DNA from 3 places in the Priestia sp. D51 genome. Region 1 is predicted to be linked to each of the others. Evidence: predicted binding sites of a transcription regulator. Region 1 holds the regulator's gene; each other region holds the start of a gene.
What was found. Region 1 encodes Rex, which represses fermentation and respiration genes when NADH is low (regulators of the CRP and FNR family bind a similar motif). Its sites were predicted from a motif close to TTGTGAAATATTTCACAA; they were not measured.
Positions count from the first base shown of each region.

Region 2: a site for Rex is predicted at 2,306-2,323, ahead of ACNHOZ_RS20865 (AtpZ/AtpI family protein). Genes of this name have one in related genera too.
Region 3: a site for Rex is predicted at 4,922-4,939, ahead of ACNHOZ_RS19350 (cytochrome c oxidase subunit II). Genes of this name have one in related genera too.

Region 1 is NZ_JBLTIR010000021.1:6,057-14,191, reverse strand. Features, by position in the region: gene ACNHOZ_RS28350 (ABC-F family ATP-binding cassette domain-containing protein) at 1-449, opposite strand, end outside; gene ACNHOZ_RS28345 (redox-sensing transcriptional repressor Rex) at 909-1,547, shown strand; gene tatA (twin-arginine translocase TatA/TatE family subunit) at 1,601-1,786, shown strand; gene tatC (twin-arginine translocase subunit TatC) at 1,802-2,557, shown strand; gene ACNHOZ_RS28330 (YdiK family protein) at 2,584-2,811, opposite strand; gene ACNHOZ_RS28325 (CPBP family intramembrane glutamic endopeptidase) at 2,808-3,536, opposite strand; gene groES (co-chaperone GroES) at 3,836-4,120, shown strand; gene groL (chaperonin GroEL) at 4,188-5,819, shown strand; gene ACNHOZ_RS28310 (AAA family ATPase) at 5,978-6,928, shown strand; gene ACNHOZ_RS28305 (DUF58 domain-containing protein) at 6,940-8,133, shown strand; gene ACNHOZ_RS28300 (transglutaminase TgpA family protein) at 8,126-8,135, shown strand, end outside.
Region 2 is NZ_JBLTIR010000005.1:219,483-227,617, reverse strand. Features, by position in the region: gene ACNHOZ_RS20870 (S8 family serine peptidase) at 47-2,239, shown strand; gene ACNHOZ_RS20865 (AtpZ/AtpI family protein) at 2,537-2,758, shown strand; gene ACNHOZ_RS20860 (ATP synthase subunit I) at 2,765-3,136, shown strand; gene atpB (F0F1 ATP synthase subunit A) at 3,155-3,865, shown strand; gene atpE (F0F1 ATP synthase subunit C) at 3,956-4,168, shown strand; gene ACNHOZ_RS20845 (F0F1 ATP synthase subunit B) at 4,271-4,789, shown strand; gene ACNHOZ_RS20840 (F0F1 ATP synthase subunit delta) at 4,786-5,331, shown strand; gene atpA (F0F1 ATP synthase subunit alpha) at 5,347-6,855, shown strand; gene ACNHOZ_RS20830 (F0F1 ATP synthase subunit gamma) at 6,961-7,818, shown strand; gene atpD (F0F1 ATP synthase subunit beta) at 7,855-8,135, shown strand, end outside.
Region 3 is NZ_JBLTIR010000004.1:515,478-523,612, reverse strand. Features, by position in the region: gene ACNHOZ_RS19375 (sigma-54 interaction domain-containing protein) at 1-357, shown strand, start outside; gene ACNHOZ_RS19370 (CitMHS family transporter) at 673-1,968, shown strand; gene ACNHOZ_RS19365 (acyclic terpene utilization AtuA family protein) at 1,979-3,313, shown strand; gene ACNHOZ_RS19360 (AtuA-related protein) at 3,294-3,605, shown strand; gene ACNHOZ_RS19355 (chitobiase/beta-hexosaminidase C-terminal domain-containing protein) at 3,634-4,731, shown strand; gene ACNHOZ_RS19350 (cytochrome c oxidase subunit II) at 5,129-6,067, shown strand; gene qoxB (cytochrome aa3 quinol oxidase subunit I) at 6,069-8,036, shown strand; gene cyoC (cytochrome o ubiquinol oxidase subunit III) at 8,038-8,135, shown strand, end outside.

The sequences.
Region 1 (8,135 bases):
AGAATAGATCGTGTATCCGCTTCATATTGATAGCCGCCTAAATCTTTAAACGTTACTTGAAGCTGATCATACTCTTTGGTTAGTTTTTCGTATTGAACTGAATCATTAAAAATGTCTGGATCACCCATCTTCGTTTCAAGCGTACGTAATTCTTTTTCCATCTTCTTTAATGGAGCAAAGACAGTCATCATTTCTTCCCATATGGAGAGTGTTGACTCAAGAACTGTATCTTGTCCCATATAATCAATGGAAACACCCTTAGGTTTAATAATTTCTCCGCTGTCATAGGAAAGCTGCTCAGCAATAATTTTTAATAAAGTTGATTTACCAGCACCGTTTCGTCCCACTAGGGCAATGCGGTCTTTTGATTGTACTTCTAACTTTATATTCGATAAAATGGGTTCTGCCCCATAGTATTTTGTAATACCGTTCAATTGTAGAATAATCATTTTTTCACCTCTAGTAGTATATCCATAGTGTATTTTAACATATTTTTAACTACAAGTTCTTCCTACAAGCGTTTGTAATTTGTAGAGGGACAAGGACAAATGATGAAGCGAATGTTTTGATTCATGAAATAAAATGATTTTACCTGCACATTTTATACAGGATACTATGTTAAAATAAGAGATAAGTGCATCTCTGAACTTATCTATGATGGATGTGAAAAAATCCGTCATGACTAACAAACCGATCCTTTGAAGGGCTAATTGCTTCGTTCTACATACCGACTTTAAGGAGTGCTGAATAGACAAAAGCCGTCGAGGTGTGAAGCGGAGTATATATAAAGCAAGAGAAAAGAGAGAGAATTGGAAGCGCTACCTCAAAGCGGTTGATGCTTTGTGAAAGGTAATGCAATATGACTTGAAAATGTTAGTAATGACATACATGAACTGAGGGGGTACAACGTGAACACTGAACAATTAAAAATACCACAAGCAACGGCTAAGCGATTGCCGCTTTATTATCGTTTTTTGAAAAATTTGCATGCTTCTGGTAAACAGCGTGTGTCGTCAGCGGAGTTAAGTGAGGCAGTGAAAGTGGATTCTGCTACTATTCGTCGGGACTTTTCTTACTTTGGTGCATTAGGAAAAAAGGGATACGGCTACAATGTGAATTATTTACTTACATTTTTCCGTAAAACGTTAGACCAAGATGAAGTAACGAAAGTAGCACTGATTGGCGTAGGGAATCTAGGAACGGCCTTTTTAAATTATAATTTTATTAAAAATAATAACACCAAAATTGAGTGCGCTTTTGATGTGATAGAAGATAAAGTAGGTACGAAAGTAGGCGACGTGCCGGTCTATCATCTTGACCAATTGGAAGATTATATGAGTGATGACATCTCAGTAGCGATTTTAACCGTTCCTGCCACTGTTGCTCAGCAAATTACTGATCGTTTAGTGAGTTGCGGAATTAAAGGAATTTTAAACTTTACTCCTGCACGCTTAAACGTACCGGATGAGATTCGACTCCATCATATTGATCTTGCTGTAGAATTACAGTCGCTCGTCTACTTTTTGAAAAATTATCCTGTTGAATAAGGCGGACTGTGTTACGATTTCCTTAAGTCTAAATTAATAAGGAGAGTGGGAATATGGGGATTGGAGCAGGCAGTTGGATTATTATTGCGATTGTAGCACTGCTTATTTTTGGACCGAAACGGTTACCGGAGCTAGGAAGATCAGTGGGCCAAACGCTTAGAGAGTTTAAGCATGCCGCTAGCGGTGCATCAGAAGATCGTGAAAAAGATAAACAGCGTCAAGTAGATGACAAAGAGTAAAAGGGTGATCATAGTATGACCGAACAAGAAATGTCAATATATGATCATATAGGAGAGCTGCGAAAACGCATTTTAATTGTTTTATTTTTCTTTGTGATTGCCACAATTGGCGGCTTTTTTATAGCGGATAAGGTTATTGTCTATTTACAGCATGCTGATGAGGCAAAGAATTTAACGATGAATGCATTTCGGTTAACAGATCCAGTTAAGATTTATATGCAATTTGCTGTTATTATCGGCTGTGTACTTGCAGCTCCTGTTGCACTGTATCAACTTTGGGCATTTATTAGTCCTGGTTTATATGAAAAAGAGCGTAAGGTAACGCTTGGATATATTCCTGTTTCCATTTTTCTCTTTATCGGCGGTGTCTCTTTTTCTTATTTTGTGTTGTTTCCATTTGTCGTTGATTTTATGACGCGCGTTTCTGATGAGCTGAATGTAAACCAAGTGATTGGCATTAATGAATACTTTTCTTTTTTAATGCAGCTCACACTGCCTTTTGGCTTGTTGTTTCAGCTTCCTGTCGTCGTTATGTTTTTGACGCGTTTAGGAATTATAACGCCTATGTTTTTATCTCAAATTCGAAAATATGCCTATTTCGTACTGCTAGTTATTGCCGCACTTATTACACCACCGGAATTGCTCTCGCACATGATGGTGACAGTGCCGCTCTTAATTTTGTATGAAATCAGCATCATTATTTCCCGCATTTCGTATCGCAAAGTGTTAAAGGCAAGGGCAGAGCAAGAAAGAGAAGATGTTAGTATGTAAAAAAAACCACTGAAACAGTGGTTTTTTTATTTGGATGAATCATCTTGATTTTTATATTGCTGCTGCAATTTTTTAATTTTGTAGTGCAAGATAAAGATGCGAACCGCAAACCTGAAATCGAATGCGGCTACGAGTGCAAATAAGATTGTGGGGAAATTCCAGACGGTTTCCTGGGCATTTTGAATTGCCAAGTAGGTGAATAAAATCCCCATAATAATATAAATAAACCCTCGTGTTAAAGGGATATTCTTCATAAAAACATGCCTCCAAAAATGAACTGCATTTGTTCTGCTTGTTTTTGCATTTCTATAATTTTATCTGCAAAAATAGTTTGAGATAAAATAACGATTGTATTCATCAAAACATGAGCAATAATAGGTACAACAATTAGTCTCGTCCTTGCATAAAGGAATGCAAATACAAATCCCATAGCTGTATACACAAGTAAATGTTTAAAATCCCAGTGTACCGCAGCGAAAATAAGGGAACTAATAAATGCAGAGATAAAGAAATTGTATCGTTTGTGAAGAGAACCAAAAATAATCTTTCGGAAAATAATCTCTTCTAGTATTGGTCCAATAACAGACGTAACGACAATAAGGAACGGCGTTGCTTTAACAAGATTAACAATATTTTGTGTGTTTTCAGATACTTGGGTAATGCCAAGAGCGTGCTCAATCATACCTGCTACAGCTTGACCAGCCATAGCGAGAAACACCCCAAGGACTGACCAGACAACAGCAATCGTTTTTCCAGCATGTTCTATACGCATGGACATGTCACGGCGCAGCAGCAGTAAGACAATAAGTAAACCAAGGATAAAGCTAATGATAGTCCAATAAGTCAAAAGCATGACATTCGCTGTTCGAACTGGATAGTCATCAAACATTCCTGTTAATTTTAACAGCGGTATACCAACAACTCCTGAAAACTGCATAAGGATGTAAGTGAGGATAACATACCAATAACGTTTTTCCAATCTTCTATACTCCTTTAAAAGGTTTTTATGTATATATGTCGAAGAAGTACTGTAAAGTTAGTAATTTCTTCTTGCTCGTATTGTAACATACATATTATTGAACAGAGAAAAGAATGCTTTATTTCTCAAAATCGTCGAAATCTAAGACTATTATATGTAGTTGTCGTAAATTTTAAATTTTTTTTGTTTAATACTTGCAAAAAAAACCCACTTTGTTTTAATATAATAATTGTGTTAGCACTCGTTGAGGTTGAGTGCTAATAAAAATGCAAACATATTATTTGAGGAGGTTGTTTCACTTGTTAAAGCCATTAGGTGATCGCGTAGTGATTGAACTTGTAAAATCTGAGGAAAAAACAGCAAGCGGTATCGTGTTACCGGACAGTGCAAAAGAAAAGCCACAAGAGGGTAAAATTGTTGCTGTAGGTACAGGCCGAGTATTAGAAAGCGGTGAGCGTGTAGCTTTAGAAGTAGCTGCGGGCGATCGTATCATCTTCTCAAAATATGCGGGTACTGAAGTAAAATACGAAGGTACTGAATACTTAATTTTACGCGAAAGCGATATTTTAGCTGTAATCGGCTAATTTTAACCACAAACTTATCATACGTAAAAAATAGATTATTAAGAACATCTTGAGGAGGTCAAAGAACATGGCAAAAGACATTAAATTTAGCGAAGAAGCACGTCGCGCAATGCTACGTGGTGTAGATACATTAGCAAATGCTGTAAAAGTAACGCTTGGACCAAAAGGTCGTAACGTTGTATTGGAAAAGAAATTCGGTTCACCGCTTATTACAAATGACGGTGTAACAATTGCAAAAGAAATCGAATTAGAAGACGCATTTGAAAATATGGGTGCTAAATTAGTAGCCGAAGTTGCTAGCAAAACAAACGACGTTGCTGGTGACGGTACAACTACTGCAACAGTTTTAGCGCAAGCAATGATCAGAGAAGGTCTTAAAAACGTAACGGCTGGTGCTAACCCAATGGGTATCCGTAAAGGTATGGAAAAAGCAGTAGCTGTAGCGGTTGAAGAACTAAAAGCAATCTCTAAACCAATTCAAGGTAAAGATTCAATTGCTCAAGTAGCGGCTATCTCAGCAGCTGACGAAGAAGTAGGTCAATTAATTGCTGAAGCAATGGAGCGCGTTGGTAACGACGGCGTTATCACACTTGAAGAATCAAAAGGTTTCACAACTGAATTAGAAGTGGTAGAAGGTATGCAGTTTGACCGTGGATATGCATCTCCTTACATGGTAACTGATTCAGATAAAATGGAAGCTGTATTAGATGATCCATACATCTTAATCACAGACAAAAAAATCGGTAACATTCAAGAAATCTTACCGGTATTAGAGCAAGTTGTTCAACAAGGCAAGCCGCTATTAATCATCGCTGAAGACGTAGAAGGCGAAGCTTTAGCAACATTAGTTGTGAACAAACTTCGTGGTACATTTACAGCTGTAGCTGTTAAAGCTCCTGGTTTTGGTGATCGTCGTAAAGCAATGCTACAAGACGTTGCGATCCTAACAGGCGGAGAAGTAATCACTGAAGAGCTTGGTCTTGACTTAAAAACAGCAGGCATCGATCAATTAGGTCGCGCTTCTAAAATTGTTGTAACAAAAGAAAATACAACAGTTGTAAACGGTGCAGGAAACGCAGAAGATATCCTAGCACGCGTAAACCAAATCAAAGCTCAGCTTGAAGAAACAACTTCAGAGTTTGACCGTGAAAAATTACAAGAGCGCTTAGCAAAACTTGCTGGTGGCGTAGCTGTAATCAAAGTTGGTGCGGCAACTGAAACTGAGTTAAAAGAACGTAAATTACGTATTGAAGATGCATTAAACTCTACGCGTGCTGCGGTTGAAGAAGGTATCGTAGCTGGTGGTGGTACTGCATTAGTAAATATCTATAATAAAGTAGCAAGCATCGAAGCTGACGGTGACACTGCTACAGGTATCAACATCGTATTGCGTGCGATTGAAGAGCCTGTACGTCAAATCGCTCACAACGCTGGTTTAGAAGGATCAGTAATCGTTGAGCGTCTAAAAGGCGAAGCAGTTGGAACTGGATTCAACGCTGCAACTGGCGAGTGGGTAAATATGCTAGACACTGGTATCGTTGACCCAACAAAAGTAACGCGTTCAGCTCTTCAAAATGCTTCTTCTGTAGCGGCTATGTTCTTAACAACTGAAGCAGTTGTTGCTGACAAGCCAGAAGAAGGCGGAGCTCCTGCAATGCCTGACATGGGCGGCATGGGTGGAATGGGCGGCATGATGTAATCACTGCCCTACCTAAAAAAGCGACCAAGTACTCACTTGGTCGCTTTTTTGTGTGCGTTAATATTTTCAGATTTTTTTAAAATTTGTTAAGATAGTACTATGTTTATTGGAAAACTTACTAAACTCAAGGCTTAACTGAGTTTTAAGGGGGAGCGTCGTTGATTCAGCTGGATCATATTAATAATAAATTAAACCAAGTATTAGAAAACATCGATCAAATTGTGATTGGAAAACGTCAGGTATCTGAGCTTAGTTTGGTTGCTTTACTTGCAGGAGGACATGTTTTGCTTGAAGATGTTCCGGGTGTGGGGAAAACGATGCTTGTGAAGGCACTGGCCAAATCGATTGATGCAGAATTTAAACGAATTCAATTCACGCCTGATTTGCTGCCGTCCGACGTAACAGGTGTTTCTATTTACAGTCCAAAAGACATGGAATTTCATTTTCGTCCAGGTCCTATCATGAGCCACATAGTACTCGCTGATGAGATTAACAGGACTTCTCCTAAAACACAATCGGCGCTTTTAGAAGCAATGGCTGAGCATCATGTAACAACCGATGGTATCACCCGGGAAATTCCGGCGCCTTTTTTTGTGATGGCTACTCAAAATCCCGTTGATTTTGATGGGACCTATCATTTGCCGGAAGCGCAGCTGGATCGTTTTTTATTCAAACTAAGCATGGGGTATCCTACGCAAGAAGAGGAGCTTCAAATTTTAAATGGCGTATCGACTCAAGTTAATCTTGAAGATGTCAAACCTGTTATGAGCGTTCCAGAATTAGTACAGGCTCAAAAAGCTGTAAGCAGTATTTATGTAGATGATACGATCAAGAACTATATCATTGAAATTATTCGCAAAACTCGCTCTCATCCACATGTTTCATTAGGTATTAGTCCTCGTGGCACGGTTTCCTTTATGAAGGCTATTCAAGCATATGCGTTAGTAAAGGGAAGAGATTACTCTCTTCCTGATGATGTTCAAGAGCTTGCTTCGTATGTGTGTGCACATCGCTTAACGCTAAGACCTGATACTCAGTACAGCGGTTTAACAGCGAGTGATGTGATGAAGCAAATTATGGCTGATACGAAAGTACCTGTTAAAAGGTAAGAGGATAATTTATGAAACAGTATATAAAAGTGATATGGAACAAAGGTAGAGACTGGTTCGTTTTATTCTGCATCTTTACCGCTACGTTTTCTTACGCCATGTTTCAAGGAGGCTTTGTCAGCTGGTTTTTATTTTATAGCTTCTTACCTTTTGGATTATATGCGGTAGCCGTGTTGCTCTATCCGTTGAAGAAGTGGAATGTTGCTCGTGATGTGAAGCTACAGCCTCGATTCGCTGGAGATCATCTTTCTTATGACATTCACATTACACGCTCCTCGGCTTTTCCTGTTTATATGGCAGCGGTGAAAGAGGAGAGTAACCTTTTAGATCAAGAAGAAAGAACAATTTATCCGCTTTTTCAACGAAACGCTGTTATTCCGTATGAAAGATCGTTTGTAGAAAGAGGAGAATATGAATTTTTTACGATTTCAATTGAAATTAGTGATTTATTAGGCATCGTAAAAAAGAAGGCATATTTTCTACTGCAGCAGCGATTTATCGTTTATCCTCAGATTCATAAGATAGATATCCCGTTTCTTTTAGCGGGAATAGAAGAAGGGAAAAATGAAGTTTCTACGGGAAATCAATCTACTACGTTAGTGACAGGCATTAGAGAATATCAGCCGGGTGACCGATTAGGATCTATCGATTGGAAGGCGACCGCTCGTAAAGCTACGTTGATTTCTAAAGAGTTTGGTCATTATCATGAACGGAGTATAATTATCATTGCAGATGTTATGGGCCCTCTATACTTTGAAGAGCGAATGAGCTTTCTGGCATCCATGCTCATTCATGAAGAAACCAAGCGTAAAAAAGTCGATTTTCTTTTAGCTGGAGATGCCCTTTTTTCGCAGAAAACCTCTGAACAAAGGGAGGCTGATAACCTGTTGCATCACTTAGCACGTGCACAGCCTATTAGCAATCGAGCATTCGAAACAGAATTTCAGAATATTGCTATTCAAAAGCAGCATTCTTTTATGGTCATTGTCAGTCAAGTTACAGGGACTCTTATTGGCCAGATTCAATCCAAGCTGAGCCCTCATGCTAAGGCTTCACTCATTGTCGTTAAAAATGAAGGAGCGGGGCTTAGTGAGGAAGAGACAGTTATTGTAAATGGCATACAATCTTCTGCTTTAACAATTGAAGTCGTTCATATTGATCTTCCTCTATCACTAAAGGAAGTGAGGGCGGAAATAAGTGAATAAAT
Region 2 (8,135 bases), on a different contig from region 1:
TGAAAAGCGTCTCTTTGAGACACGATAGTGTGAGAGGTGTTTTTTTATGTGGATTAAATGGTTAATGATTAGCTTTATATTGGGGAGTGGGGGAGGGCAAATGTCGCTCAATCCGACATTTCCTTCTATAAAACAAGAAATGAATCATCAGGAAAAATCAATCATTGTGATGATTAAAAAAGAAAAATTCACGAAATTTAAAAGTCAGCTACAAAAAAATTATCCTAATATAAAGATTAAGAGCGAATTTCACACGGTGTTTACAGGACTTTCATTAAACGGCTCCATCTCTGATTTGGAAAAACTATCTCAGAATCCATCTATTATTAGTTCACATTCTATTAAAAACTATCAGGTTACAGAAGAAAATAGCGTAACGTTCATTGGCTCAGAACAGGTAAGAGGCTTGTTTGATACTCACAATCAGCGCTTAACAGGAAAAGGGATCAAAGTAGGCGTTATCGATACGGGGGTTGATTATTCTCATCCTGATTTAAAACAAACCTACAGAGGGGGTTACGATGTAATAGATGAAGATTATGAGCCGATGGAAACCACTCGTGAGCAAGGAGAACCGACTCTGCACGGTACTCATGTAGCTGGTATTATTGCAGCGAATGGGAATATTACAGGCGTAGCACCCCAAGCGGAAATCTATGCATACCGAGCTCTTGGACCTGGAGGAGCTGGAACGTCTGAAAGTGTTATTCTAGCTATTGAAAAAGCAATTCAAGATGATGTAGATATTATTAATTTATCATTAGGAAATGATGTGAATGGCCCTGATTTACCAACAAGCTTAGCGTTAGATCGAGCTGTTGAAAAAGGAATTGTAACGGTTACATCTAGCGGCAATTCAGGTCCAGGTTTATGGACGGTGGGCTCTCCGGGTACAGCGGGAAAAGCTATTTCCGTTGGCGCTTCTGTTTCTCCGACAACAGTTCAATTTCTAACAATTGGATTTAACAAAGAAAAAATTATGATGGCGCCAGTAGAAGGGTCTCATCCATGGACGTTTAATCAAACGCTGCGTGTAATAAATGAAGAAGATTCCAAAGAGCAAAAGCATGCGTCGGGTAACGTCATTTTGCTAAAAGCAGAAGGAAATGCGGTTCAAAAAAAGATTAAACAAGCTGAACAGGCGGGAGCAAAAGCGGTTATTTTATATAGCCCGACAGAAAAAAGCATAGTCAGTAAACTAAAAGAGTCAGTAAATATTCCCGTGATATGGGTAAGTAAAAAAAGCGGTGACACCATTAGCCAACACATTCAGTCTCAACAACCGTACTTACGCACTGGGCAGCAAGTGGTGCAAGACTTGCTCACATCTTTCAGTTCAAGAGGGCCTGTAACGACTACTTGGGGAATCAAACCAGACGTCGTCGCACCAGGTTACTTCATTAATAGTACAGTTCCTGGAGGATATGAACGCATGCATGGCACAAGTATGGCTGCGCCCCATGTAGCTGGAGCGTGTGCGCTGATTTTACAAGCTCACCCGAACTGGTCTCCTGAACAAGTCAAAGCTTCATTGATGAACACCAGTAAAATAATGCAGCAGCTAAACGGTCAAACGTATCGCGTATATGAACAAGGAGCGGGAAGAATTCAAATAGCAAAAGCCGTCACAGCAGAATCTTTGTTTTATCCATCTTCTTTATCTTTTGGTATTTTTACGCGTCCATCAAAGAAAGTTTTATCTTTTAAAATTGATAACCAGTCTGATAAAGCAAAAACGTATCGCTTAAACGTTCCAAAAAAGGATGAAGGAGTGAACTGGGATGTTCCATTACCCGTCACGGTGCCACCCCGTCAGACAAAAGAGATAGCTGTCACTTTATCGGTGCAGCCCCGTTTTAAAAATAAAGGTATATATGACGGATATTTGGAAATAAATGATTCACGTGAAACATTTTCGCTTCCCTATATGTACATGATTAGCATTCCAGATTATCCTCGTGTCATGGGATTGCAAGTAGCAGCGGAAGAAGAGAAAAATACGTATAGCTATGAACTGTTTTTGCCTGAAGGAGCAGATCAGTTAGGCGTCGCTCTTTTTGATAAGCAGTCTTTACAGTTTGTATCGTATTTAGATGTTGACGTGGATGTAGAAAGAGGCATGAGAAAACGAAAAATAACGATTGACGAATCGCTTGTACCAGGAGTGTACCAAATATTTGCATTTGTGAAAAAGCATAGACAAGAGCAGGTTGTACACAGTACAATAACGATTGAATGAACCTCTTTAAATGTTTTCATTTGAAGAGGTTTTATGTGTGGCAGAAATGTGAACAATAAGAAGAGATTGTGAAGTTTTTAGCTTAAACACATTGACATTAAATATACGCTATTGTATGCTTACAGGGAATATAAATGATAAGGTTTTCAACCTGTGAAAACCGTTGATATTTCTGCGTATTTTATTAGCTGTTTTTACCTTTTTTAGCAATTTTTTTTGCCTTTCTATCATATATTGAGCTATGAAAACGATAGAGAATTCGGAAAAAAGAAAATTTTGCAAAAGGGGTATGAGCTTATGAAAGATCGCAACCGTCATCCTTTGCAAGCGATGGCATTAGTGTCAATCATTCTATCACAGTTAGCAGGTTCAGTCTTAATTGGCTTATTCTCTGGAAGATGGGCTGATCAATGGCTTGACACCGAACCACTATTTTTGATTTTAGGCCTTCTTTCAGGGCTAGCAGCAGGTGTTTTTATGATGCTGCGGACAGTCCACCATTTTTTTTCAGGAGATTAATAATTCATGCAGGATTTGCAGCACGTTTTTCCAAGACTTCGTTCATACATATTGTATTTGTTAGCATTATACGTTCTCGGCTGGGGATTTACAAGTTATAAGGCTGTTTTTGCAGGTTTAATTTTAGGAACCGCCCTGAGTTTGTATAATTTGTGGAACTTAGTAAGAAAGTTTGAGCAGTTTGGACAGGCGTTGGATGAGGGGAAAAAGCCCCGTTCAATTGGGACTGTTGTAAGATTTGCAACAGCTGCTCTCGCAGTTGTGATTACCATCTCTTATCCAAAAACCTTTCATATTATTAGTGTAGTTGTGGGATTAATGACGTATTATGTTGTCATTATCATAGATTTAGTTGTTCAAAATATGCGTAGAAGATAGAAAGAGAGGTGAACACAGTTGGGTCATGAATCACCAACTATAGAGTTTCTAGGCCTTACTTTTAGTCAAAGTAACTTGCTTATGGTTACCGTAGCTTCTGTTATTGTATTCTTAATTGCAGTTTTATGTACTCGTACTCTTGCTATGAAGCCAAGCGGTGCACAAAACTTTATTGAATGGGTCTTAGATTTTGTTAAAGGACTCGTTAATAGCAATATGGATTGGAAAACAGGTGGCCGCTTTTTGACGCTAGGTGTAACTTTACTTATGTACATTTTTGTGTCAAATATGTTGGGTCTTCCATTCGCCATCGTGATTGACCATAACTTATGGTGGAAATCGCCAACCGCTGATCCAGCAATTACGCTGACGTTAGCCGTTATGGTAGTTGTACTATCACATTATTATGGTATTAAAATGCGAGGTTTCTCTGCATACACGAAAGATTACTTCAAGCCAATGGCATTTTTATTCCCGCTTAAGATTATCGAGGAGTTTGCCAATACGTTAACGCTTGGCCTTCGTCTTTACGGTAATATTTATGCTGGGGAAATTTTGTTAAGCTTGCTAGCTGGTTTAGCAACAACAGGCTTCCTAGGTACAATTGGAGCTGCTATCCCAATGCTTTTATGGCAAGGATTCAGTATTTTTGTAGGCGCAATTCAGGCCTTCATTTTCACAATGTTAACGATGGTTTATTTATCTCACAAAGTGAGTAGCGACCATTAATTTATAAAGCTTTGTTCAAGTAATACCCAATTTGGACAAAACAAAACTTAGTTAAACAAAATCATATATATTAAGGGAGGACTTTATAAAATGGGTTTAATAGCATCTGCAATTGCGATTGGTTTAGCGGCACTAGGTGCTGGTATTGGTAACGGTCTTATCGTTTCTAAGACGATTGAAGGCACAGCTCGCCAACCAGAAGCACGTGGTACATTAACTTCAATGATGTTCGTTGGGGTTGCCTTAGTTGAGGCGCTTCCAATTATCGCCGTAGTTATTGCATTCATGGTACAAGGTAAATAATAATGTGTTACATGTGGCGAAGATCATTCAAAAGAACCTTCGCCATTACTTTATGTCTTTAAGAAGTAAATTATATATGTGGAGTCTCTGAAGGGAGTGAACATGGCCGTGTCGAACATGTTTGTGTTAGGAGCAGCAGGCATTAATGGTGGAGATATTCTTTTCCAATTAGTGATGTTCCTTATCCTACTTGCGTTACTTCAAAAATTCGCGTTTGGTCCTGTAATGGGAATCATGAAAAAACGTGAAGAGCATATTGCCGGTGAGATTGATGAAGCAGAAAAGCAAAATGAGGAAGCGAAGAAGCTTGTTGAAGAGCAGTGTGAAATCTTAAAGCAATCTCGTCAAGAAGTGCAAGTAATGATGGAAAACGCTAGAAAGTCTGCAGAAGATAAAAAAGAAGAAATCATTGCAGCAGCACGCGAAGAGTCTGAGCGTCTAAAAGCTGCAGCAAAACAAGAAATCGAACAGCAAAAAGATCAAGCAGTTGCTGCGTTACGTGAGCAAGTTGCTTCATTATCTGTTTTAATTGCGTCGAAAGTTATTGAAAAAGAACTTTCTGAACAAGATCAAGAGAAGTTAATTCATGAATATATCCAAGAAGTAGGGGATGTACGATGAGTCAACCAGCTGTAGCCAAGCGCTATGCACTAGCTCTTTTTCAATTAGCAACAGAAAAACAGATGATCGATGAAATGCAAGACCAGCTACAAATCGTTGAAGAGGTGTTTGCTAAAACACCTGAATTAATGGATGTATTAACTCATCCAAAAATTACAATTGAGCGAAAAAAACAGTTTGTAAGTGAGGCATTTGCTGAACTTTCACCAACTGTTCAACATACGGTTCTTCTATTATTAGAGCGTCACCGCATTCAAATTGTTAGCCAAATGGTGCAAGAGTATCGTTTCCTAGCGAACGAAGTACGTGGCGTGGCAGACGCAACTGTTTATTCTGTCAAACCTTTAAGCGCAGATGAGAAACGAGCAATCTCGCAATCATTTGCTTCAAAAGTTGGAAAACATACGTTAAATATTTCAAACGTAGTAGATAAAAGCCTAATCGGCGGCGTGAAGCTTCGCATTGGTAATCGTATCTATGATGGCAGCATTAGCAGCAAATTAGAAACGATCCACCGAGGACTTCTTGCACACAGATCGTAGATAGGGGTGAAATTCATGAGCATCAAAGCTGAAGAAATTAGTGCGCTGATCAAGCAGCAAATTGAAAACTATCAGTCTGAGATTAAAGTGAGTGATGTAGGTACTGTTATCCAAGTTGGGGATGGTATCGCACGTGCTCATGGCCTCGACAATGTCATGGCTGGAGAACTGGTTGAATTTTCAAATGGTGTCATGGGAATGGCACAAAACTTAGAAGAAAACAATGTAGGTATCATTATTTTAGGACCATATACAGAAATTCGTGAAGGTGACGAAGTTCGCCGTACAGGACGCATCATGGAAGTTCCAGTAGGGGAGCAGTTAATCGGTCGTGTTGTTAACTCATTAGGTCAGCCAGTAGACGGCTTAGGCCCGGTAGAAACAACAAAAACACGTCCAATTGAAGGTGCTGCACCTGGCGTTATGGATCGTAAATCAGTACATGAGCCGCTTCAAACAGGTATCAAGGCGATTGACGCACTTGTGCCGATCGGCCGTGGACAGCGTGAGTTAATTATCGGTGACCGTCAAACGGGTAAAACATCGGTAGCAATCGATACAATCTTAAACCAAAAAGATCAAGATATGGTATGTATCTATGTAGCGATTGGCCAAAAAGAATCAACAGTTCGTAACGTAGTAGAGACATTACGTAAACACGGTGCTCTAGATTACACAATCGTTGTAACAGCATCAGCTTCACAACCAGCTCCACTATTATTCTTAGCACCATACGCTGGAGTAACAATGGGTGAAGAGTTTATGTATAACGGTAAGCACGTACTTGTTATTTACGATGACTTAACAAAACAAGCATCAGCTTATCGTGAACTTTCATTACTATTACGCCGTCCTCCAGGTCGTGAAGCGTATCCAGGGGATGTATTCTATCTGCACTCTCGTTTATTAGAGCGTGCGGCAAAGTTATCGGACGCAAAAGGTGGAGGTTCATTAACAGCTCTTCCATTTATTGAAACGCAAGCAGGAGACGTATCTGCTTATATCCCAACGAACGTAATTTCGATTACAGACGGACAAATTTTCTTACAGTCAGATCTATTCTTCTCAGGCGTACGTCCTGCGATTAATGCTGGTCTTTCTGTATCACGTGTAGGGGGATCTGCACAAATTAAAGCGATGAAAAAGGTAGCAGGTACACTGCGTCTAGACCTTGCATCTTATCGTGAGCTTGAATCGTTTGCTCAGTTCGGTTCTGATCTTGACCAAGCAACTCAAGCAAAATTAAATCGAGGAGCGCGTACAGTTGAAATCTTAAAACAAGGTTTACACAAACCGCTTCGCGTAGAAAAACAAGTAGCTGTGCTTTACGCATTAACAAAAGGCTTCTTAGATGATGTTCCAGTATCAGATATTACACGCTTTGAAGACGAGTACTTAACATGGTTAGAATCAAACCGTAAAGAAGTACTTGAATCAATCCGTACAACTGGTGGCCTTCCTGAAGCTGGCGTATTCGAATCAGCACTTGAAGAATTCAAGAAAACATTTATTGCATCTGAATAATATATTGTCAGCATGGTATGTTAAGACAATCTTTCAATAAGGTGAAGGTGAACATTTGTTCACCTTTCATACCACGTGATCTTCTAAAACAAGGTGGTGAAACCTTTGGCATCATTACGTGATATACAAACTCGAATCACATCGACGAAAAAAACGAGCCAGATTACGAAAGCAATGGAAATGGTTTCAGCTGCAAAGCTGAATAGAGCGGAACAAAATGCAAAATCGTTTGTTCCATATATGGAAAAAATTCAAGAGGTAGTCTCAAGTGTAGCCCTAGGCAGCAGAGGCGCTTCACATCCAATGTTAACTGCGCGTAGCGTGAAGAAGACTGGTTATATCGTAATCACTTCAGATCGCGGTCTAGCAGGAGCATATAACAGTAATATTTTGCGAAAAGTATCTCAAGCTATTGAAGAACGCCATCAATCACCTGATGAATACGGTGTGATTGCAATTGGACGAGTAGGGAGAGATTTCTTCGTAAAACGCGGTATTCCGGTTTTGCTTGAAATCACAGGCTTAGCAGATCAGCCAGCTTTTGCTGACATTCAAGGAATTGCTTCACAAACAGTTCAAATGTTTGCGGACGGTACGTTTGATGAACTTTACTTATACTACAATCACTTTATCAATACGATTTCACAAGAAGTGACGGAGAAGAAGCTATTGCCTCTAACAGATCTTCAACCTTCTGGTAAACTTGTTGGTTATGAATTTGAACCATCACAAGAAGAGATTTTAGAAGTATTACTTCCTCAGTATGCAGAGAGTTTAATTTACGGCGGCCTGCTTGATGGAAAAGCAAGTGAGCATGCTGCTCGTATGACAGCGATGAAAAGTGCAACAGACAATGCAAAAGATCTTATCAATAATCTTACATTGTCATATAACCGTGCACGTCAAGCGGCAATTACCCAGGAAATTACGGAAATTGTTGGCGGAGCGGCAGCGTTAGAATAGAAAGTTTAATGGAAAAGCAAGTTAGGAGGGAACACGATGACAAAAGGACGCGTTACTCAAATCATGGGTCCAGTTGTAGACGTAAAGTTTGACAACGGACACCTTCCGGCAATTTATAACGCCCTTAAAATTTCACATAAACCGAGCAGTGCAAGTGAAGTTGCAATCGAATTAACATTAGAAGTTGCGATTCACTTAGGTGATAACACAGTTCGTACAGTAGCAATGTCATCCACTGACGGCTTAGTTCGTGGATTAGAAGTAGAAGATACAGGTGCAGCAATCTCAGTACCAGTTGGTGACGTTACGTTAGGTCG
Region 3 (8,135 bases), on a different contig from region 1:
ATTGACGAATATACACTAGGCTTTCTTCAATCCTATCATTGGCCTGGCAACGTAAGAGAATTAAAAAATGTGATTGACTATGCCACATGTATGGCAGAAGGTACAGATATTATGTTTCATCACCTTCCACAATTTATGATTAAAGATGAACAAAGCTTTTCAGACGTTCTAGGTAAGGTAGATAAACCTAATCAAACACTGCAGGAAGCTATACAGGATAAAGAGTGCGCATTTATTCAGGAAATATTAAGAAAATACCCAAATAATATTGGGGGAAAAAGGAAAACAGCAGAGGTTTTAGGTATTTCTTTAGCTACTTTATACAATAAAATGAAGAAATATAATATTCATTTCTAAGTCGTTAGAAAGATTTCTAGATTTTCAGAAATGCTGGAAACTATGTATTAAGAAACGTATCTCTTCACTGAGCGGTGATTATTTCTAAAATATTAGAATTTCAATTGACAAGAACAAAAAAAGAAAGCAGATTCATTGATAACGCTTTCTTTTTTTGTTGTGCAATAAATTTTTTTGTCACATTTTGAAAGGGTTTTGTAAAGGTTTGTTGCTGTTTTTACATATCCTTGGCATGAATCCTGCAAGAATAAAAAGTACAGAAGTTTTTTACATCCAAGATTCATCAATCTACAAATTTAGGGCAGGGGGGATTACATGTTAGCATTATTAGGATTTTTAATTATTGGTTTATTTCTATTTTTAATTATGACCAATCGTTTATCTGTATTGATTGCTTTAGTTCTCGTACCAACTGTTTTTGCATTAATAGGTGGATTTGGATTAGAAATGGGAGACATGATGTTAGAAGGCATTATAAAAGTAGCACCTACAGGCATTATGATTGTTTTTGCAGTTTTGTACTTTGGTTTAATGATTGATACGGGTTTATTTAATCCTATGATTTCTAAAATGCTTCGTCTAGTTAAAGGAGATCCATTAAAAGTAGTCGTAGGTACAGCTATTGTTACGATGCTTGTATCATTAGACGGTGACGGTGCATCTACTTTTATGATTACCATTACAGCGCTGCTACCTCTTTATAAAAGATTAAAGATGAATCCTCTTATTTTATCAGGAGTGGTTGCTTTAGGAGCAGGAGTTATGAACTTAGCTCCTTGGGGGGGGCCTACTGCTAGAGCCATGACTACATTTAATGCAGATTCTTCTCAATTATTTAACCCTGTTATCCCCGCGATGATTGCTGGGATTGTGTGGGTGTTAGCATCTGCTTTTTGGCTTGGGAAAAAGGAGCGGCAGAGACTAGGAGTCATTGAACTAGAAGAACATATACAAGGGTTTACAGAACATGCAGCTGCTCTAGAAATGAAAAAGCCCCAGCTTTTTTGGTTTAATCTTGCTTTAACAATTTTGCTTCTTATCGCGTTAATTAAAGTATGGCTGCCTTTACCGATTTTATTTATTGTCGCGTTTGCAATTGCTCTTTTAGTCAATTATCCAAATCCAGAAGAGCAGCAAAAACGCTTACTAAGCCATGCAAATAACGTTTTAATTGTTTCTACGATGATTTTCGCTGCAGGTATTTTCACGGGTATTTTGACAGGAACAAAGATGATAGATGGAATGGCTTCTGCAATGGTTAGTATTATCCCTGAATCACTAGCTTCTTACTTACCTGTACTAGTAGCAATTACAAGTATGCCTCTTAGCTTAGTGTTTACACCGGATGCCTACTATTTTGGGGTCTTACCAATTATTAGCCAGACGGCTTCTAACTTTGGCATCAATCCAATTGAGATTGGCAGAGCAGCTATTTTAGGACAGATGACGACTGGATTTCCATTAAGTCCTTTAACCGCCTCGACCTTTATCCTTGTAGGGTTAGCGGGAGTGAATTTAGGCGATCATCAGCGTTTTATCTTTAAGTGGGCATTTGGAACCACCATTGTTATGACGATTGTGGCATTAATAACGGGAGCAATTACTATTTGAGGTGATGAAAATGATAAGAATTGGATCAGGCGCGGGTTTTTCAGGAGATCGATTAGAACCGGCGGTTATATTGGCTGAAAAAGGAAATTTAGATTATTTAGTATTAGAATGTTTAGCTGAAAGAACAATCGCACTTGCCCAAAAAAGAAAAAGTCAAAATCCTTTAATGGGTTATGATCCCTTATTGGAAAAAAGACTAGAGCTTCTTTTGCCTATTATCAAGAAAAATAAAGTGCGAATTATTACAAATATGGGGGCAGCCAATCCAATAGGTGCTGCTGAAAAAGTTGTGGAAATGGCTAACCGATTGAACATTGAGATAAAAGTGGCGGCCGTATCCGGAGATGACGTACTAAAGTTGATAGATAGAAATGGATTGACTCTAGAAACAAATGAACCGATATCTCATTTTGGTAACGTTATATCTGCAAACGCTTACCTTGGTGTAGGAACAATATTGCCAGCTCTAGAGACAGAGGCTCAAGTTATTATTACCGGTAGAGTAGCAGATCCGTCTTTATTTGTTGCTCCAATGGTACACCACTTTGGATGGTCTTTAGACGACGTAGATAAAATTGCTCAAGGAACAGTAATTGGACACTTATTGGAGTGTGGGGGACAGGTAGCTGGTGGTTATTTTGCTGATCCCGGAAAAAAAGAAGTCCCAAAGCTTGCTGAATTAGGTTTTCCATTTGCTGATGTTAAAGAAGATGGGACAGCCATCATTACTAAAGTAGAAGGGACAGGAGGAGTCATCAACTTAGCTACTGTAAAAGAACAGCTTCTTTACGAAGTAACTAACCCTCATCAATATATAACACCGGATGTTATTGCAGATTTTACTTCCGTTCATTTACAGGAAATTAAATTGAACCAAATTCAAGTGTCTGGCGGAACAGGTATAACAAGGCCTGAAACGTTAAAAGTCAGCGTAGGTTACGAAGCAGGTGTTATTGGAGAAGGGGAAATTTCCTACGCTGGATCCAATGCTCTAGAAAGAGCTAAGCTAGCTGGTGAAATTTTATATAAGCGTTTAAAAGATAAAGTGGTCGACTTAAGAATTGATTATATCGGTATTTCTTCCGTTCATAGAGTCTCTTTTCAAGAATCAGATCCTTATGAAATCAGGCTGAGAGTAGCAGGGAAATGTCTTACTTTAAAGGAAGCAGCCAAAATTGGAGAAGAGGTAGAGGCTCTTTATACAAATGGGCCCGCAGGTGGAGGCGGAGCAAGAAAGTATGTTAATGAAGTAGTAGGAATTGTTTCTACGTTGATTTCACGTAACAAAATAGAAACCTACTTTACATTAAAGGAGAGCATAACAAATGAAAAAGAAATTATATGAACTTGCTCACAGTCGAGCTGGGGATAAAGGAAACACGCTTATGCTATCACTAATTCCGTATGACGAAAAAGATTATTTTTTATTACATGAAAAAGTGACTGCTTCGGAAGTGAAAAAACACTTAAAAAATATTGTAGAAGGAGACATTGTTCGCTATGAGGTTCCTAATATATCAGCGTTTCAATTTGTATGTCACCGCGCGTTACTTGGTGGAGTGACTACTTCTTTAGGAATGGATACGCACGGAAAAAGCTTAAGTTATGCCCTGCTGGAAATGGAAGTAGACATTTGAATAATAGTATAAAGGAGGTACTTTATCAGTGAACAATACGTCAATACAAAAAGTTCTAAGTTTTATTACTATAGGAGTTCTTATTCTAGCTTTCTTTCCTTTAAGTAGTGTTGCGGCAAAAGAAGAAAATAATTATAAAAACGTAAAAAAACCAACCTCTTCAGTTTTATCAGGTAACTATTATTTGGAGCAGAAGATTGAATTAAAGACAAGCACACCAGGTGCGAAAATTTACTATACACTTGACGGGAGCACTCCGACCAGTCAAAGCAATCAGTATTCGAACCCAATTATTATTAATAACGATACGGTGCTTAAAGCAATTTCCATAAAAGGAAACGCGAAAAATAAAAATCAGAAAAATCATAGTGATATAGCTATATTTACTTATTCATTTGAAAGCAGAGAATCTATAGCTACTCTATTTTTATCATTCACTTATAAAACAATGCCCTACCGACTTTATGTGCCTAAAGACTATGATTCTACAAAATCATATCCTCTGGTGCTATTTTTACACGGAGGTGGTGAACGAGGAAATGATAATACAAAACAGCTTCTTGGCAACGACGGAGCCATCATTTGGGCTTCACCAGAAAATCAACGAAAGCATCCTGCTTTTGTTTTAACTCCCCAAGCTCGTAATGTACCAAGCGGAGGCTTCACCGTTACAAGAGATGATAACAATCAAGTCGATTTAGCAAAAGTATTCGAAACATCAGAAGATTTAAAAACGGCTTATGAAATTCTACAAAGTGTAAGAAAATCCTACAATATAGATAGTAATCGCCTTTATTCTACAGGACTATCTCAGGGAGGATTTGGCACATTTAACTTAAATATAGAACACCCTAATTTGTTTGCTGCGATGGTTCCGATAGCGGGAGGAGCCGATCCAGCTAAGGCGCACTTTCTTATCAACAAACCAATATGGGCTTTTCATGCTGAAGACGATTCTGTCATTCCTGTTACCTATTCAAGGAATATAATAAGTGCTATAAAAAAAGCTGGAGGACATCCGCTATATACGGGATATCCTAAAGAATTAAAGTATGATCATGCTTCATGGGTTCCTGCGTATCAAAACCAGAAACTGATTGAATGGATGTTTCAGCAGGTCAAATAAGCAAATCAGTAAATGTTAAAGCTCAATACTTCATCTAGTACTTATGAAAAAACTCTTCCAGTTAATAAAATCTGGAAGAGTTTTTTGCTTTTATTAGGCTAGTCACAAGGCACCTTTTATCCCCCACATTTACCCAAATATGTGACGAAATTATGGTAAAGGTATTCAAAATAGATAAAAATCGCTTCAAGTGTGAGAAATATCACACCTTTTAAACATACAACATGATAATTTTTTAGGAGTAAGCAATATGTCATGACAAACTTCAATATGTTAGGAGGTTTTTAACCTTTTGATCTGTTGAGATGCATCTCTAATATGAACGTTTATATACCATTATTATGTACAGAGGATTTAGAGGAAGGGAGCCTGAACTTAGGTGAGAAAGCAAAAATCAATGCATATTAGCAAGTTAATCATTCTCTCCGTATTCATCACAATTTTTTTAGCAGGCTGTGATAGTCGTTATTTGATTTTAAATCCACAGGGGGCGGTAGCTCAAAAAGAATACCAGTTAATTATTTTTTCCATAATTTTATGCGCAATTGTCGTTATTCCTGTTTTAGGTCTGCTTGTGTATATCGTTTTACGCTACCGTGATAAGCCTGGAAACAAGGCTCCGTATCGACCAGATTGGGACGATAGCAAGCGTCTTGAATTTATTTGGTGGGGCATCCCTATTATTATTATTGGCATTTTAGGTTTCGCTACGGCCAAGACGACTTATGAATTAGTAGATCCGCCGAAAAAAGATGTAAAGCCGCTAACGATTGAAGTAACGTCTCTTGATTGGAAATGGTTATTTCAATATCCGGATCAAGATATTGCGACAGTCAATTATGTCGAAATTCCAAATAATGTGCCCGTTCAATTCGTGCTAACGTCAGATGCACCTATGAATTCCTTTTGGGTACCCCAGCTGGGAGGACAATTATATACAATGCCGGGAATGGCCATGGGGCTTTGGCTGCAAGCTAATCACAAGGGAGAATATTTTGGTTCGGGTGCTAATTTTACGGGTGAAGGGTTCGCCCATATGAACTTTAAAGTTAAATCTACATCGACAAAAGAATTTAATCAGTGGGTAAAGCAAGTGAAAGAAACATCACCAGCTTTAACAAAAGCTGATTATAACAGTCTTGCAAAACAAGGTCTTTCTTTAGAGAAATCGTATTCTACCATTCCTAAAGGTTTGTTCCAAGAAACTGTCATTAAAAACGGTGGTCAATATTATAGTCAGCATCACCATATGAAAAATGAAGACATGAAGACAATGAATGTGGCTTCTGATGAACAAGCACATACACAGCACGAGCACCAGGAAGGAGGAAACTAAGTTGTTAGACAAATTAAAAGATTTTTCATCTCATTTTTTTGTGACAGGGGAGCCAATGATTTACGGAGCCGATGTCGCCGTATTGTTAACACTAGCCGGTATTATTTTTGTTCTTACGTATCTTAAAAAGTGGAAGTGGCTATGGCGTGAGTGGCTCACAACGGTGGATCATAAAAAAATTGGAATCATGTATATGCTTTCTTCATTGTTAATGCTGTTTCGAGGCGGAGTAGATGCATTATTGATGCGTATGCAACTAGCATTCCCTCAGTGGCATTTTCTAGATTCTAATCATTACAACGAAATTTTTACTACGCACGGAACCATTATGATTCTATTTATGGCAATGCCGCTTATGTTTGCTTTCTTTAATATTGTTGTACCTCTTCAAATTGGAGCAAGAGATGTCGCCTATCCTTTTTTAAACGCGGTAAGCTTTTGGCTATTTTTCTTTGGCGCCATGCTTTTCAATTTGTCGTTTGTAATCGGAGGATCGCCAGATGCAGGGTGGTTGAGTTATCCGCCGCTTTCTGGCATGCAGTTCAGTCCTGGACCAGGTCAAGATTTTTATATTTGGGGCATTCAAATATCAGGTATTGGCAGCTTGGCTTCTGGAATTAATTTTATTATGACCATTTTAAAAATGCGTGCGCCTGGCATGAAACTTATGCATATGCCGCTATTCACGTGGTCTGTTCTAGCAAGCTGTATTATTATCATTTTCGCGTTTCCTGTATTAACCGTAACGCTTGCTTTATTGTTTGTCGACCGCTTCTTTGACGGACACTTGTTTACCATGACCGGCGGTGGAAATCCGATGATGTACATTAACTTAATTTGGATGTGGGGACATCCTGAAGTGTATATTGTTGTGCTTCCGGCATTCGGCATTTTTTCTGAAATTGTTGCAACGTTTTCTCAAAAGAAGATATTTGGCTATAAATCTATGGTTTTTTCAATGATGATTATTAGCGTTCTATCGTATTTCACATGGGTGCATCATTTCTTTACGATGGGTGCAGGTGCTAATGTAAATGTGTTTTTTGCTATTACGACGATGGCTATCGGAATTCCAACGGGTGTTAAAGTGTTCAACTGGTTATTTACGATGTTCCGCGGCCGTATTCAAATGACTCAGCCAATGCTATGGACAATTGCTTTTATCCCATGCTTTGTTGTAGGAGGAGCAACCGGTGTTATGCTTTCAGCAGCTCCCGCAGACTATCAGTATCATAATAGCTATTTTTTAGTTGCACACTTTCACCAAGTATTAATCGGAGGCGTTGTATTCGGCTTTTTTGCAGGTTTGTACTATTGGTGGCCAAAAATGTTTGGCTTTAAGTTAAATGACCGTCTTGGTAAATGGGCGTTTTGGACGTGGAATATTGGTTTTTACGTATGCTTCATGCCTCAATATGCATTAGGATTTATGGGAATGACACGCCGTATTTATACGTACGATTTTGACATGGGATGGGGACCGCTGAACGTTATCTCTACAGTGGGAGCCTTCTTTATGGGCATAGGGTTTATCTTTCAAGCATGGCAGATTATTCATGGCATTAAGTACGGAGAACGAGATGTAACAGGAGATCCTTGGAATGGCCGTACATTAGAATGGTCCATTCCTTCACCGCCGCCGCACTACAATTTTGCAGTGATTCCAACAGTAACCGGGCAAGATGCGTGGTGGACGATAAAAGAAGAAAGAAAAAAGAAAAAAGCGAAGGAAACAGCGGCTTTTTCTCCAATTCATATGCCTAAGAATTCAGGTATTCCATTTATCATGTCGGTTTTCTGGTTCATTGCTGGTTTTGGCTTAACGTTCCACTGGGTATGGGTAGCGATATTCGGTTTGACAGGAGTAGGAGCTTGTTTACTAGCCCGTTCTTTTCAATACAACTCGGACTATTATATTCCCGTGGATGAAATTCGACATACAGAAGATTCAGTAGGGAGGGTCGGGTAACATGGCATATGCGACAGCGCATCACGAAGAACATCACCATGAACATGATGATGAAATCAAAGTTATGGGTTTTTGGCTTTTCCTCGTAACGGACTGCAT